DNA from 2 places in the Plantactinospora sp. GCM10030261 genome. Region 1 is predicted to be linked to the other one. Evidence: predicted binding sites of a transcription regulator. Region 1 holds the regulator's gene; the other holds the start of a gene.
The links. Region 1 encodes HrcA, which represses chaperone genes, less so after heat shock. Its sites were predicted from a motif close to GGTTNGCACNCTCNNNNNGAGNGTGCNAACC; they were not measured.
Positions count from the first base shown of each region.

Region 2: groL (chaperonin GroEL) is a predicted target of HrcA. The motif match lies at 3,767-3,797, and genes of this name have one in related genera.

Region 1 covers NZ_JBHTDD010000001.1:635,111-642,243, forward strand. Annotated here, with positions in the region: gene ACFQUZ_RS03195 (histidine triad nucleotide-binding protein) at 1-119, opposite strand, end outside; gene ppk2 (polyphosphate kinase 2) at 315-1,313, shown strand; gene ACFQUZ_RS03205 (16S rRNA (uracil(1498)-N(3))-methyltransferase) at 1,420-2,154, opposite strand; gene dnaJ (molecular chaperone DnaJ) at 2,159-3,301, opposite strand; gene hrcA (heat-inducible transcriptional repressor HrcA) at 3,356-4,378, opposite strand; gene ACFQUZ_RS03220 (DUF4870 domain-containing protein) at 4,529-5,188, shown strand; gene hemW (radical SAM family heme chaperone HemW) at 5,340-6,563, opposite strand; gene ACFQUZ_RS03230 (enoyl-CoA hydratase-related protein) at 6,581-7,133, shown strand, end outside.
Region 2 covers NZ_JBHTDD010000047.1:2,287-9,419, reverse strand. Annotated here, with positions in the region: gene ACFQUZ_RS31315 (S8 family serine peptidase) at 1-44, shown strand, start outside; gene ACFQUZ_RS31310 (DUF3558 family protein) at 73-621, opposite strand; gene ACFQUZ_RS31305 (GNAT family N-acetyltransferase) at 724-1,671, shown strand; gene groL (chaperonin GroEL) at 1,949-3,571, opposite strand; gene ACFQUZ_RS31295 (hypothetical protein) at 3,845-4,807, opposite strand; gene ACFQUZ_RS31290 (cold-shock protein) at 5,107-5,310, opposite strand; gene ACFQUZ_RS31285 (GNAT family N-acetyltransferase) at 5,774-6,229, shown strand; gene paaN (phenylacetic acid degradation protein PaaN) at 6,347-7,133, opposite strand, start outside.

The sequences.
Region 1 (7,133 bases):
TGCACCGGCGCCTTCGGCGCGATGTCGCGGAAGGCGAGCGTCTTGTCGGTCTCCCGGACCACGGTCGCCGGGATCTCGCCGGCCACGATCCGGCAGAAGAGGCAGTCGTCAGTTCCCACCCCCCGCATGGTAGGCGACGGGGAAGGGCACCCGGTACGCCTCGAACCCCGCTGCCGGCCCATCATCGGGGGCGGCCGTCCGCTTCGACTGCGCGCGTGGCAACCCCTACCTGCGCAGCTGATCGTCACCACTCAGCAACTTCCCAGCAATCCGCAGGTAGCCGGAGGGTCCGCGACGGGGTAACACCCTGCGACATGGCCGACACCGACACCGCTGCCAGCACCGACACCGCCGAAACCGGCACGAACGGCGACACCGCCACCGAGATCGACGCCCGCGCCGACGCCGACACCGGTCTGCTGGACCTCTTCGACGACTACCGGATCGCCGACGACCACGACGACGATCCCGTGCTGCTCTGCTCGGACGGCACTCCGGTGGACACCTGGCGCGAGGACTACCCGTACGACGAGCGGATGCCGCGCGAGGAGTACGACAGACACAAGCGGCTGCTGCAGATCGAGCTGCTGAAGCTCCAGGAGTGGGTGAAGGAGTCCGGCGAGCGGCTGGTGATCGTGTTCGAAGGGCGGGACGCGGCAGGCAAGGGCGGCACGATCAAGCGGTTCATGGAGCACCTCAACCCGCGGGGCGCCAAGGTGGTCGCGCTGCTCAAGCCCAACGAGCGGGAGTCCACCCAGTGGTACTTCCAGCGCTGGCTGGCGCACCTGCCGTCGGCCGGGGAGATCGTGCTGTTCGACCGGTCCTGGTACAACCGGGCCGGGGTGGAGCGGGTGATGGGCTTCTGCACCCGCAAGGAATACCTGGAGTTCCTGCGCCAGACCCCCGAACTGGAACGGATGCTGGTCCGCTCCGGCATTCGCCTGGTCAAGTTCTGGTTCTCGGTGTCCCAGAACGAGCAGCGCACCCGGTTCGCTATCCGGCAGGTCGACCCGGTGCGGCAGTGGAAGCTGTCACCGATGGACATCGCCTCGCTGGACAAGTGGGACGACTACACCGAGGCCAAGGAAGCGATGTTCTTCTACACCGACACCGCCGACGCGCCGTGGACGGTCGTCAAGAGCAACGACAAGAAGCGGGCCCGGATCGAGGCGATGCGACACGTACTGGCCCGGTTCGACTACACCGGCAAGGACGCCGAAGTGGTCGGGACGCCGGATCCGCTGATCGTCGGACCGGCCGGCCTCGACCTGAGGCCCGACGAGCAGACGGTGCACGTCTTCCCCAAGCTGTAGGACCGGGGTCCGCGACCGGCCGGGCCGGGCGCGGGTGGAGCGGCTGGCCGCCGGCACCAGACGGTCCCGGCGGCCACCCGCTCGCCCGCGACCCCCAGACGCCGTCTCACCAGCGGCCGAGCCTGGCCGAGAGCACCGCGAGCGCGGCCACCCCGGCGGTCGAGGTACGCAGCACGTCACCGCCCAACCGGACCGGACGTGCCCCGGCAGCGGCGAACGCCGCCAACTCGGACTCCGCCACGCCGCCCTCCGGCCCGACCACCAGGACGATGTCGCCAGCCGGTGGAAGCTCGGCCCTGGTCAGCCGGTCCGTCGCCGCCTCGTGCAGGACGAAACCGGCGGCTGCCGCCGCGAGCCGGCGGCTCACCCGGGTGGTCGACGCGTCCGGCTCCCCGGCAATCGTCGGCAGCCAGGCGCGGCGCGCCTGCTTGGCGGCCTCCCGCGCGGTCGCCACCCACTTCTCCCTGGCCCGGGCGCCGCGCTCACCACGCCACTGGACCACCGACCGGGCCGCCGCCCAGGGCACGACCTCGTCGACGCCGGTCTCCGTCATCGCCTGCACGGCCAGTTCACCGCGGTCACCCTTGGCGATGCCCTGGACGACCACCAGCCGCGGGTCCGCCGGTTCCGCGTACCCGCGGTCGGTGATCTCAAGTTCGAGCGTGCCTCGACCGACGGCGGCGACCACCGCGGTGGCCGTGCCGCCCCGGCCGTCGGCGAGCAGGAGGTTCTCGCCGACCCGCAGCCGTTGCACGGTGGCGGCGTGGTGTCCCTCGGCACCGTCGAGGGTGTGCCGGTTACCAGGAGGCAAGGCGTCGACCAGGAACAGCGGCGCGCTCACCGGTTCAGGCGTGGCCGTTGAACGCGTCCCGCATCCGGGAGAAGAAGCCGCCCTGCTTGGTCAACTCGGCCACCTCCTCGCCGCGGGTCTTCGCGAACTCCCGCAATATCCGTTCCTGCTCGGCGTCGATCTTGGTGGGGGTACGCACATCCAGGTGCACGAAAAGATCACCCCGCCCCGTTCCGCGAAGGTGCGGCACGCCGCGGGCGCGCAACCGGACCGTGCTGCCCGGCTGGGTGCCCGGCTTGACGTCGACCGGCTCCTCGCTGTCCAGCGTCTTGATGGTCAGCCGGGTGCCCAGGGCGGCGGCCGTCATCGGCACGGTGACCCGGCAGTGTAGGTCGTCACCCTTGCGGGAGTAGACGTCGTGCGGCCGTTCGTGGATCTCGACGTACAGGTCGCCAGCGGTGCCACCACCGGGTCCGACCTCACCCTGCTGGGCCAGCCGAATCCGCATGCCGTCCTCGACTCCAGCCGGAATCTTCACGGTGAGCGAGCGCCGGGTGCGCACCCGGCCGTCACCAGCGCAGGTGGGGCAGGGGTGTGGGATCACGGTGCCGTAGCCCTGGCACACCGTGCAGGGCCGGGACGAGACGACCTGGCCGAGGAAGGTGCGCTGCACCGACTGGATCTCGCCGCGCCCGCCGCAGGCCTCGCAGGTGGCCAGGTGCGTGCCGGCAGCCGTGCCCGCCCCGGAACAGGTGGTGCAGAGCACGGCGGTGTCGACCGTGATCGGCGCCTCCACCCCGAAGGCGGTCTCCTGAAGGTCCAGTTCGAGCCGGAGGATGGCGTCCGCGCCGGGCCGGGTCCGAGGACGGGGGCCGCGGGCGCCGCCACCACCGGCGGCTCCGAAGAACGCGTCCATGATGTCCTGGAAACCGACGAAAGGTCCGGCCCCAGCGGGGCCGGCGCCCGCACCCCCACCGCCCGGGGCGAGAGGGTCGCCGCCCAGATCGACGATCTGCCGCTTCTGGTCGTCGGAGAGCACCTCGTACGCGGCGTTGATCTCCTTGAACCGGTCGTGCGCCTTCGGGTCAGGGTTGACGTCCGGGTGGTACTGGCGCGCCAACTTGCGGTAGGCGCGCTTGATCTCATCATCCGAGGCGTCCCGGCTCACGCCGAGAATCCCGTAGTAATCCCTGGTCACTGCGTTCCGTGTCCCCATGTCGATTCCAGGTCGGCCGCCGGTCGGCAGGTCGGGTCAGTTCTGCGCCAAAAGGTCACCCACGTAGCGTGCCACGGCACGCACGGTGGCGATGGTGCCGGGGTAATCCATCCGGGTCGGCCCGAGGACGCCCAGTCCACCGACGATGGTGGCACCTGGACCGTAACCCGTGCTGACAACCGAGGCCGCCCGCAGATTGTCGATCTCGTTCTCGTCGCCGATGCGGACCCGAGGACCGCTCGGCTCCGCCTCACCGATCAGCTTGAGCAGGATGACCTCCTCCTCGAGCGCCTCCAGTATCGGTCGCAGCGAGCCCTGGAAGTCGAGCAGGCCGGCGCGGGTGAGGTTGGCCGTTCCGGCCAGCGCGATCCGCTCCTCGTGCCGCTCGACAAGGGTTTCCAGCAGCACCGAGGAGATCGTCGCCATCGCCGACCGGTGGTCCGGTGAGGTCTCCTCGACGAGCGCCTGGACCAGCGGCGGAGTCTCCGAGAGCCGGGTGCCGACCAGCTTCTCGTTCGCCCGCTGGCGCAGATCGAGCACGTCGTCGGCGGCGATCGGGCCGGGCAGTTCCACGAGCCGCTGCTCGACCCGTCCGGTGTCGGCGATCATCACCACCATCAGCCGGGTGGTCGAGATCGGCACCAGTTCCAGGTGGCGTACCGAGGACCGGGCCAGGCTCGGGTACTGCACGACGGCGACCTGCCGGGTGAGTTGTGCGAGCAGCCGCACCGTCCGGTGCACGACGTCGTCCAGGTCGACGGCGCCGACCAGGAAGCGTTCGATCGCCCGGCGCTCGGCCGGGCTGAGCGGCTTGACCCGGGACAGCCGGTCGACGAACAGCCGGTAGCCCCGGTCGGTGGGGACCCGGCCCGCGCTGGTGTGCGGCTGCCGGATGTAGCCCTCCTCCTCGAGCACGGCCATGTCGTTGCGCACGGTGGCCGGGGAGACCCCGAGCTGATGGCGCTCGACAAGCGCCCGGCTGCCCACCGGCTCCTGGGTGGCGACGTAGTCCTCCACGATCGCCCGGAGGACGTCGAGCTTGCGCTCGTCGAGACCCATGCTCACCTCCCATCGGCCTCATCCGAAAGGACTGGCACTCGACTGTAGCGAGTGCCAGTCTACGACGGCGACGGCGAATCGCGCGATGATCACGGACCGCCCTCCCTTCGGCTACTGGCGCGGGTGGATGTCGGGTCCTACCGTGACGTCATGACCGAACCACCTCGCCCTCCCGGAGCAGGTGATCCGGATCCGGCCTCGTCGGACCCAACCGCTCCGCTGCCGCCCGCGACACCGCCGCCCCCATCGGGAGACGTAACCCCCGGCTCGCCGCCGGGCCCGTATCCGCCCGCCGGCCCCCCGCCAGGCAGTCCGCAACCGGGCGGCCCGGCCTCGGCCGGACCGAGCGGCTTCCCTCCGCCGACCAGCGCTGGCGGACCTGACTACCCACCGGGAAGCGGCGGGCCGGGCTACCCACCGGGCGGTTACGGCGCCGGGCCGGCTCCGGCCGGATACGGCAGCAACGACGACCGGACCTGGGCACTGCTCGCGCACGGCCTGGGCGCGGCCGGCGTCATCGTCGGCGGCGGGCTGCTGGGCTGGGTGGCACCGCTGATCGCCATGGTGGCGCGGGGCCAACAGTCGCCCACCGTGCGGGCGCATGCCGTGTCGGCTCTCAACTTCCAGATCACCTGGGCCGTCGTCTACGTCATCACCTGGATCGCGACGTTCGTCACGTGCGGGGTGCTGTTCTTCCTGCCGATGATCGTCTGGGTGGTTCCGGTCATCTTCGGCATCATCGGGGCGGTCAAGGCCAACGAGGGCGTGGTCTACCGCTACCCGATGTCCTACCCGTTCGTGAAGCGCTGACCGACGCTCCGCCGGGTGCCGTCGCGGCACCCGGCGGACCGCCCGCGATCCACCCGAGGTGCGGGATACCGCGGAGTTGCGTCGTCCCCCACCACCCGACATGCCGCACATCGAGTCGATCGGACGACAGCGACGGTCCGGCGTCGGCGGCTCAGGGCAGCAGGTCGCGGACGACCGCGTCGGCGAGCAGCCGGCCGCGCAGCGTGAGCACCGCCCGGCCCGCCGGGTACGCCGCCGGGTCCAGCAGCCCGTCCGCCAGCGCCCGGTCGGCCGCCGCCCGTCCGGCCTCGTCCAGCACGCTCAACGGCAGCCCGTCGGCCAGCCGCAGTCGCAGCATCACATCCTCGGTCCGCCGGTCCGCCTCGGTGAGTAGCTCCCGACCGTGTCCCGGTGACCGACCCTCGGCCAGCCGACGCGCGTACCCGGTCGGGTGCTTGACGTTCCACCAGCGCACGCCGCCGACGTGGCTGTGTGCCCCCGGGCCGAGGCCCCACCAGTCGCCGCCGGTCCAGTAGAGCAGGTTGTGCCGGCACCGGGCGGCCGGCGACGTGGCCCAGTTCGACACCTCGTACCAGGAGAAGCCGGCGGCGCCCAGCGCGGCCTCCGCCGCCAGGTAACGGTCCGCGGCCTCGTCGTCCGACGGGTACGGCAACTCGCCGCGACGCATCCTCGCCGCCAGCCGGGTGCCGTCCTCCACGATCAGGGCGTACGCGCTGACGTGGTCCACCCCGGCGGCCGTGACCTCGGCCAGCGAGGCCGCGAAGTCCTCCGGCCGCTCCCCCGGCGTACCGTAGATCAGGTCCAGGTTGACGTGCTCGAACCCGGCGTCCCGGGCCTCGGCGGCGGCGGCCGCCGCCCGACCCGGGCGGTGCCGCCGGTCCAGCACCGCCAGCACCCCCGGCGCGGCCGACTGCATGCCGAGCGAGATCCGGGTGTAACCGGCGGCTCGCAACGCCGCCAGGGACTCCGGCGTCACCGACTCCGGGTTCGCCTCGGTGGTCACCTCCACGTCGTCGGCCAGCCCCCAGGTGCGGTCGATGCCGGCCAGGATCCGGCCCAGGTCGGCGGCCGGCAGCAGGGTCGGCGTGCCACCGCCGACGAAGACGGTGTCCACCCGGGCCGGCGGCGTCCCGTCCAGCACCCGGGCCGCCAGGTCCAGCTCGGCGAGGACCGCGTCGGCGTACGTCTCCCGGCTCGCCCCGCCGCCGAGTTCGCTCGCGGTGTACGTGTTGAAGTCGCAGTAGCCGCACCGGCTCGCGCAGAACGGCACATGCACGTACACGCCGAACCCGCGGGTGCCGACGGCGGCCCGCGCGGCGGGCGGCAGCGATCCGTCGGCGGGCACGGCTTCGCCGTCTGGGAGGACGCCAGGCATCCGACTATTGTGCGCCCATGACTGCCGCCACCGACCCGCTCGTCCGGGTGTCCACCTCGGCCGGGGTGACCACCCTCACGCTGGACAGCCCGGCCAACCGCAACGCGTTGTCCACCCAGCTGATGACCGAACTGCTGGCCGGCCTGACGGCCGCCGTCGCGGACGACGCGGTGCGGGCCGTGGTGCTGTCCCACACCGGCCCGGTCTTCTGCTCCGGTGCCGACCTCAAGGAGACCGCCGCCGCTTACGCCAGCGGCACGGTCCCCGCCGGCATGCTCGGCGACGTACTGGCCGCCGTGTGGGAGTGCCCGAAGCCGGTGGTGGCCCGGGTCGGCGGTCCGGCGCGGGCCGGTGGCCTGGGGTTGATCGCGGCCGCCGACATCGCGGTCTGCGCCCGGGAGGCCACCTTCGCCTTCACCGAGGTGCGGATCGGTGTCATCCCGGCGGTCATCTCCGCCACCGTGCTCCGGCGGTTGGCTCCCCGGGCCGCCGCCGACCTGTACCTGACCGGCGAGACCTTCGACGGTGACCGGGCCGAACGGGTGGGGCTCGTCACCGCGGCCGTGCCGG
Region 2 (7,133 bases), on a different contig from region 1:
CCGGCATGGTCGACGCCTACGCCGCGGTCCGCGCGGCGGGGTGAGCGGGGCTCGCCCCGCCCCCGGTCCGCGTCACGACCGCTCCAGCGCGGTACGCAGCAGCTTGGCCATCGGTTCCCGGACGGACTCGTCGGTGTGCGCCATCAGGGTGTACACCCGTTGCTGGGAACCCTCGATCCGGACGGCAACCATGATGTTGAGCTTCGGAGCCTTGTCGTAGAGGGCGAAATCGCCAAGTCCCGGCACCTCTTCGGCGGTCGTCGCGGAGTTTCCGAAGGCCTGTTTGGCCACCGACTCGGCCGATCCCGTAGCCGGCTCGGTCGCGACGAAGAGCCGCAGATTCCCCCCGCCGCCCTGGTAGTCGCACGAACGCGCGGTCTCCGTCAGCTTGGTCTCCGTCGCCTTCGCGTCGGCCAGCCCCAGCGGGGCGAGGTCAGCCTGCCCCACCAACGAGCAGGCGTCCGTGACGGCCGGGCCGGGCGTGCCGGCCGGCTGCGCCTCCGCGCTGGTCACCGGCGTCTCCGCGCTGGTCGCCGGCGCCTCCGGACTCGCCGCGTCGCTCGAACACCCCGCCCCAGCCATACCGAGCAGGACCACCCCGACCAGTGCCATCCGTCGCATTCGCACCTCACATCGATAGACAACCCCCGAACAATGTAGCCAGCGGGTCCACGGCCGCGAGTCGGGCGTCCGGCCGGGGAGCATGCCCTAGGGTCGGCGACCATGGCCGTTGAAATCTCCGTCGACGCACTTACCGATCGGGACGTACCGGCGCTGATCGAGCTGTGCCGGGCGGCGTTGGACCTGCCGGAGGACGCCGCCGAGGCGGCCGAGATCGTCACTGGGCTCGCCGCCCGACGCGCGGCGACACATCCCGCGGTCGGGCTGGTGGCGCGCGCCAGGGACGAGGTGCGCGGCGTGGCGATCGGCTCGCTCGCGGACCGGATGCCGGGCCACGGACACGTCGATCTGGTCGCCGTCCATCCGGCCGTACGCCGGGAGGGAGCCGGACGTGCGCTGCTGGCATCGCTGGAGACGGCTCTGGCCCGGCGCGGAGCCACCGAGGTGCTGCTCGCCGGCAACCCGCCGCACTACGCCTGGCCCGGCGTCGACGTCCGGTACACCCCGGCGATCTGCCTCGCCGAGGCCCTCGGCTACCGCCATGACCGTACGGCCTGGAACATGACCGTCGACCTCACCGATCCCGACGCCCCCGGGCTCCGGGACCCCGGGTCCGCCGAACGACGGTTGGCCGATCAGGGAATCACCGTCCGGGCGGCCGGGCCGGCGGACGTACCGGCGTTGGTGGCTCTGGCCCGGGAGTTCGGCGGCGAGTGGGCCGGCGAGTTGACCGGCTCGGTCGGATCCCCCGGGGCCGGCTGCCACCTGGCCGTCCGGGGCGACGGTGAGCTGCTCGGCTTCGCCGCGTACGGCTCGGGGCGGCCGAGTTGGTTCGGACCGACGGGCACCGCACCGGCGGCCCGGGGGCTCGGCATCGGCGCTGTGTTGTTGCGCCGATGCCTGCGCGACCAGCGGGCCGCCGGGGTGCGACGGGCGCAGATCAGCTGGGTGGGTCCGGTGCCGTTCTACGCCAGGGTGGCCGACGCCCGGATCGAGCGGGTCTTCTTCCTGTTCCGCAAGCAACTCGCGGGCACCGGCGCGATCAGCTGAGCTGCCGGCAGATGTCCTCCTCCGTACCGCGCGCGTGGAAGACGGTGCGGCCCGTCGCGGTCACCTCGATGTCGTAGCGGCCGACCAGCCGGAAGAAGCCGGGCGCGTGCTGTCCAAGATCTCCAGCGATCGCCTGGCTAGCCGGATGGTCGGCGGGACGGACGCACGGCTGACCGCTGTCGAGCGGCAGGCGGGGCCTCCAGAAACGGACCGAGCCGGTCGGAGCCCGCGGGCTCCGACCGGCTCGGTCGTGTTGCTTTACCGGATCCGGGTGGACTCAGAAGTCCATGTCCCCGCCGCCCGGCGCAGCCGGGGCGGCCGGGGTCTTCTCCGGCTTGTCCGCCACGACGGCCTCGGTGGTCAGGAACAGGGCCGCGATCGACGAGGCGTTCTGCAACGCCGACCGGGTCACCTTGGCCGGGTCGTTGATGCCGGCGTCCAGCATGTCCACGTACTCGCCGGTGGCGGCGTTGAGGCCGTGACCGGCCTCCAGGTTGCGGACGCGCTCGACGACGACGCCACCCTCCAGGCCGGCGTTGACGGCGATCTGCCGCAGCGGGGCGTCCAGCGCGATCTTGACGATCTGCGCGCCGGTCGCCTCGTCGCCGGTCAGGTCCAGCTTGTCGAAGGCGGTCTTGCCGGCCTGCACCAGCGCGACGCCACCACCCGGGACGATGCCCTCCTCGACGGCGGCCTTCGCGTTGCGCACCGCGTCCTCGATGCGGTGCTTGCGCTCCTTCAGCTCGACCTCGGTGGCCGCGCCGACCTTGATCACCGCGACGCCACCGGCCAGCTTGGCCAGCCGCTCCTGCAGCTTCTCCCGGTCGTAGTCCGAGTCGCTGCGCTCGATCTCGGCGCGGATCTGGTTCACCCGGCCGTTGATCTGCTCGGCGTCACCGGCGCCGTCGACGATCGTGGTCTCGTCCTTGGTCACCACGACCTTGCGGGCGCGGCCCAGCATGTCGAGGCTGACGGCGTCCAGCTTGAGGCCGACCTCCTCGCTGACGACCTGGCCACCGGTGAGGATGCCGATGTCGGTAAGCATGGCCTTGCGGCGGTCACCGAAGCCCGGCGCCTTGACGGCGACCGACTTGAAGGTGCCGCGCACCTTGTTGACGACCAGGGTGGCCAGGGCCTCGCCCTCGACGTCCTCGGCGATGATGGCCAGCGGCTTGCCCGACTGCATGACCTTCTCGAGGATCGGGAGCAGGTCCTTCACCGAGGAGATCTTGCTGTTGACGATGAGCACGTAGGGGTCGTCGAGGACGGCCTCCATGCGCTCCGGGTCGGTCCAGAAGTAGGGCGAGATGTAACCCTTGTCGAAGCGCATACCCTCGGTGAGCTCCAGCTCCAGGCCGAAGGTGTTGCTCTCCTCGACGGTGATGACGCCTTCCTTGCCGACCTTGTCCATAGCCTCGGCGATGATCTCGCCGACGCTGTTGTCCCCGGCCGAGATCGACGCGGTGGCGGCGATCTGCTCCTTGGTCTCGATGTCCTTGGCGAGCTTGGTCAGCTCCTCCGAGACGTTCGCGACGGCAGCCTCGATGCCCCGCTTCAGGGCCATCGGGTTGGCGCCCGCCGCGACGTTGCGCAGACCCTCCTTGACCAGCGCCTGGGCGAGGACGGTCGCCGTCGTCGTGCCGTCACCGGCCACGTCGTCGGTCTTCTTCGCGACCTCCTTGACCAGCTCAGCGCCGATCTTCTCGTACGGGTCCTCGAGCTCGATCTCCTTGGCGATGCTCACACCATCGTTGGTGATGGTGGGCGCACCCCACTTCTTCTCGAGCACGACGTTGCGGCCCTTGGGGCCGAGGGTCACCTTCACGGCGTCAGCGAGCTGGTTCATGCCCCGCTCGAGGCCGCGGCGCGCCTCTTCGTCGAACGCGATCATCTTGGCCATACGGCGTTGTCCTCCTGGACGTTCGCGGCCGCCCGAGCCGGTTGGCCCGCGCGTACCGCATACGAACTACGCACCTTCGGACGTCACTACCTGGCGACAGTGACGTCCGCCGGCCGGGCGGACAGCCCGCGACGACCGGCCACGTGCCGCGGTCCGACTCCTAGCGAACCCCGGCCGCGGCCCTACCGCCCCGACCATTGGCACTCACATGGCGCGAGTGCCAATTCCTTGTTTAGCACTCTCCCCCATCGAGTGCAAGCGCCTGAACGCTGGTCAACCGAGTTCGCCGGCGAGTCGTGTGGTCGTCACCGGCGCTTCGCTTCCCCGCAGCTCGGCGTACGTGGTGAGCAGCCCCACCTGCACCAGGAGATAGGCAGGCAGGAAGAACACCGTGGCGACGACTGTCACCACGACGTACCCGGGGGTGAGCGTGCTCGGTCCGGTCAGCGAGCCGCCGGTCGCCGCAATCCCCAACGCCTGCAGGACGACGACCCCCAGGGAGCAGCCCACGGCCAGCCCGACGATGATCGCGATCCGGCCGAGCGCCATGCCGAACTGGGTGTGCACCATCCCGAAGGAGCGACCGATCGGGTTGCGGCGCTCGAACACGTACACCGGGAGCGTCATGCTCAGGGCGAACGCCAGATAGAACCCCGGCAGCACGCATGCGCAGAGGCCGACGGCGATGATCAACCCGACCAGCAGCGACCAGGCCCAGAGACCGGGAGCCCGGCGCACCCCGTACCGGAACGCGTCACCCACGCTCACCGGCTGCCCCGCGGCCTGACCGGCGAGCACCCGGAATCCGGCGGCCCATCCGATCGCCTGTACGACGGCCGCCAGGACCGCGCCGCCGAGCAGCACCCCGTAGTAGACGAACAGGTTGCCCAGCATCAGCCGCAGGTCACCCGTGGTCACCTCGGCGGTCGCCGGCTCGGCCAACGCCTCGGCCTCGAAGGGCACGGCGACCAGGCTGACCGCGATCGCCGGCGCGATCTGCGTGAGCAGCAGGATCGGCAGCAACGGTCGCCAACTCCGCCGGGCCGCTGCCCAGCTCCGCGCGAACCAGCCGCCGACGCCGGCGCCGGGCGGGTTCACCAGCGGGTCGTTCCAGTCGTACGCGGACTGCCAGCCGGGCCCCGGCCAGCCCGGTTGTGGCGACCAACCCGGCTGCGGCTGCCAACCCTGCTGGGGCGGCCAGCCCTGTTGTGGTGACGGCCAGGCCGCCCCCGGCATCGGTTCGACGCTGGGCGCGGGCGGGTTCGGCGGCCAACCGGGCTGTTGCGGCCAACCGGGCGCGGGCTGATGCGTCGGGTCGGGCTGTTGCGGGCCGGGCTGATGCGGCCAACCCGGCTGATGCGTCGGGTCAGGTTGTGGTGGGCCGGCCCCTGGCCCCGGGGGCGGGTCGGTGGCAGGGTGGGACGGCTCGGAGGGCTGGCTCATCGTGCTCCTGGCGACGGCTGGCGTGGAACCATGATCCTGCCCGAGGTGCGACCGGTGTCCCAGCCGCCGAACGGCCGGGCTTGGGGCAAGGTTCAGGCGATGAGGCGGACCTGCTCGGCCTGCGGGCCCTTCTGTCCCTGCGCGATCTCGAACTCGACGCGCTGCCCGTCGTCAAGGGCCTTGTAACCGTCCATCTCAATAGCCGAGAAGTGGACGAACACGTCCTGCCCACCGTCGACCGCGATGAATCCGTAGCCCTTTTCGCTGTTGAACCACTTCACGGTGCCCTGTGCCACGGCGCACTTCCTCACTTCGATGGTGCGGGGCTGATTACCCCCTCGGGCGCGACATGCGCCGGCCCGGCGCCACCGATCCGTGACCCGTGGCGGGCCAACGGAACCGGCGATCGAAATCGCACGGTACACGAGGGGTCACGCCGGTGCACTACCCCAAAACGGACGCTCGGCGCGCTTTCCGGATGGCGCCGATAGACCCGGCCAGGAGGGCACCTATCGGTATCTCAGGTCGGCCAATCGGGTTGCCCGGCAGGTGCCGCGCCGGTAGGCATGACGCATGCCACCCGCACCCCCGACATCCTCTGTCCGGGAAGAGGACCGCCGCGACACCACCACGACATCCGATCGCGCCGGCACGGTCCCGGCGTCCGACCAACGCGGCGGGCCACTGGCGGCGGAGCGGCGTGCGATCCAACCGGACCACGTCACGGTGCGCCGGGTGGAGATCGCGGACAGCGCCCGGATGCGTGCCCTGCGGCTGGAGATGCTGGCCGACTCACCGCTGGCGTTCCTCGAGACGGTGGCCGAAGCGGCCGCCCGACCGCACGCCGAGTTCGCGGCCCGGATCGCCGGCAGCGCGAGCGGGACCGAACGCGGCCAGTTCATCGCCGATCACGACGGCCGGTTCGTCGGTCACGCCGGCGGTGTGGTGGCCCCCCGGGACACCGGGACCACCGTGATCTTCGCGGTCTACCTCACGCCTACCTGGCGGGGCAGCGGCGTGCTCGGGCCCCTGATCGACGCGGTGGCCGCCTGGTCCCGATCCTGCGGGCGGCCTGAACTGCTGCTCGAGGTGGTGGTGGGCAACGATCGAGCGGTCCGGGCATACCAGCGGCTCGGGTTCGTCGATACGGGTGTCGGCGTACCGCATCCCACCGTGCCGGGGATGACCGAGCTGCAGATGCGTCGCCCCGCCTGACCCGAACGCCCACGAACGCCGCCGCACGCGCACCGACCACCTGAGCCGTTCACCGCGAAACGGCCATAGGAGGGGGCCCCTTCCCGTACCCGACGGCCGACAGAAAGGGCCCTTCCGTCACGCGGGGCGGCGGCTCTGGACGATGCGGAACCGGTTGGCGACGTACGCGCCGTCGGTAAGCGCGGCATTGGCGGCCGGGTTGGCACCGCTGGCGTGGAAGTCGGAGAAGGCCGCGGACTGGTTGACGAAGACCCCGCCGGTAAGGTTGCACGACAGGTGCACCCCGACGTCCATGGCCACCTTCTCGGTAGCGTCCAGGACGTGCTCGTCGGTGGAGTAGACGCCCGCGGTCAACGCCCCGCCAGTTCCCACGGTGTCCTGGAGGATCTGCAGGCTGTGTTCGGTGGACCCGGTCGCGATGACGAACGAGATGGGCCCGAACCACTCCCGGCCGTACGTCGCCGCGGCGTCCGCGGTCAGCTTCACGATGGTCGGCGTACGCACCACCGCGTCAGGGAACTTCGGGTGCTCGACGGTACGCGACTCCAGCACCACCTCACCGAGTTTCGCCGACTCGGCGAGCCGCTCCAGCACCCCGTCGTTGACGATGGCACCGGTCAGTTCGACCCCACGTGCCGGGTCACCGGTGAGCTTGCCGACCGCGGCGGCGATGCCGGAGGCCACCTCGTCGAAGCTCTTGTGTCCCTGGTCGGTGTCTATGCCACCGGCCGGGATGAGAATGTTCTGCGAGGTGGTACACATCTGCCCGCTGTAGAGCGTCAGCGTGAAGCCGAGGTTGCGGCACATGCCGGCGAAGTCGTCGGTGGAGTCGATGACGACCGTGTTGAGTCCGGCCTTCTCGGTGTAGACGGCGGCCTGCCGGGCGTTGGCCTCCAGCCAGTCG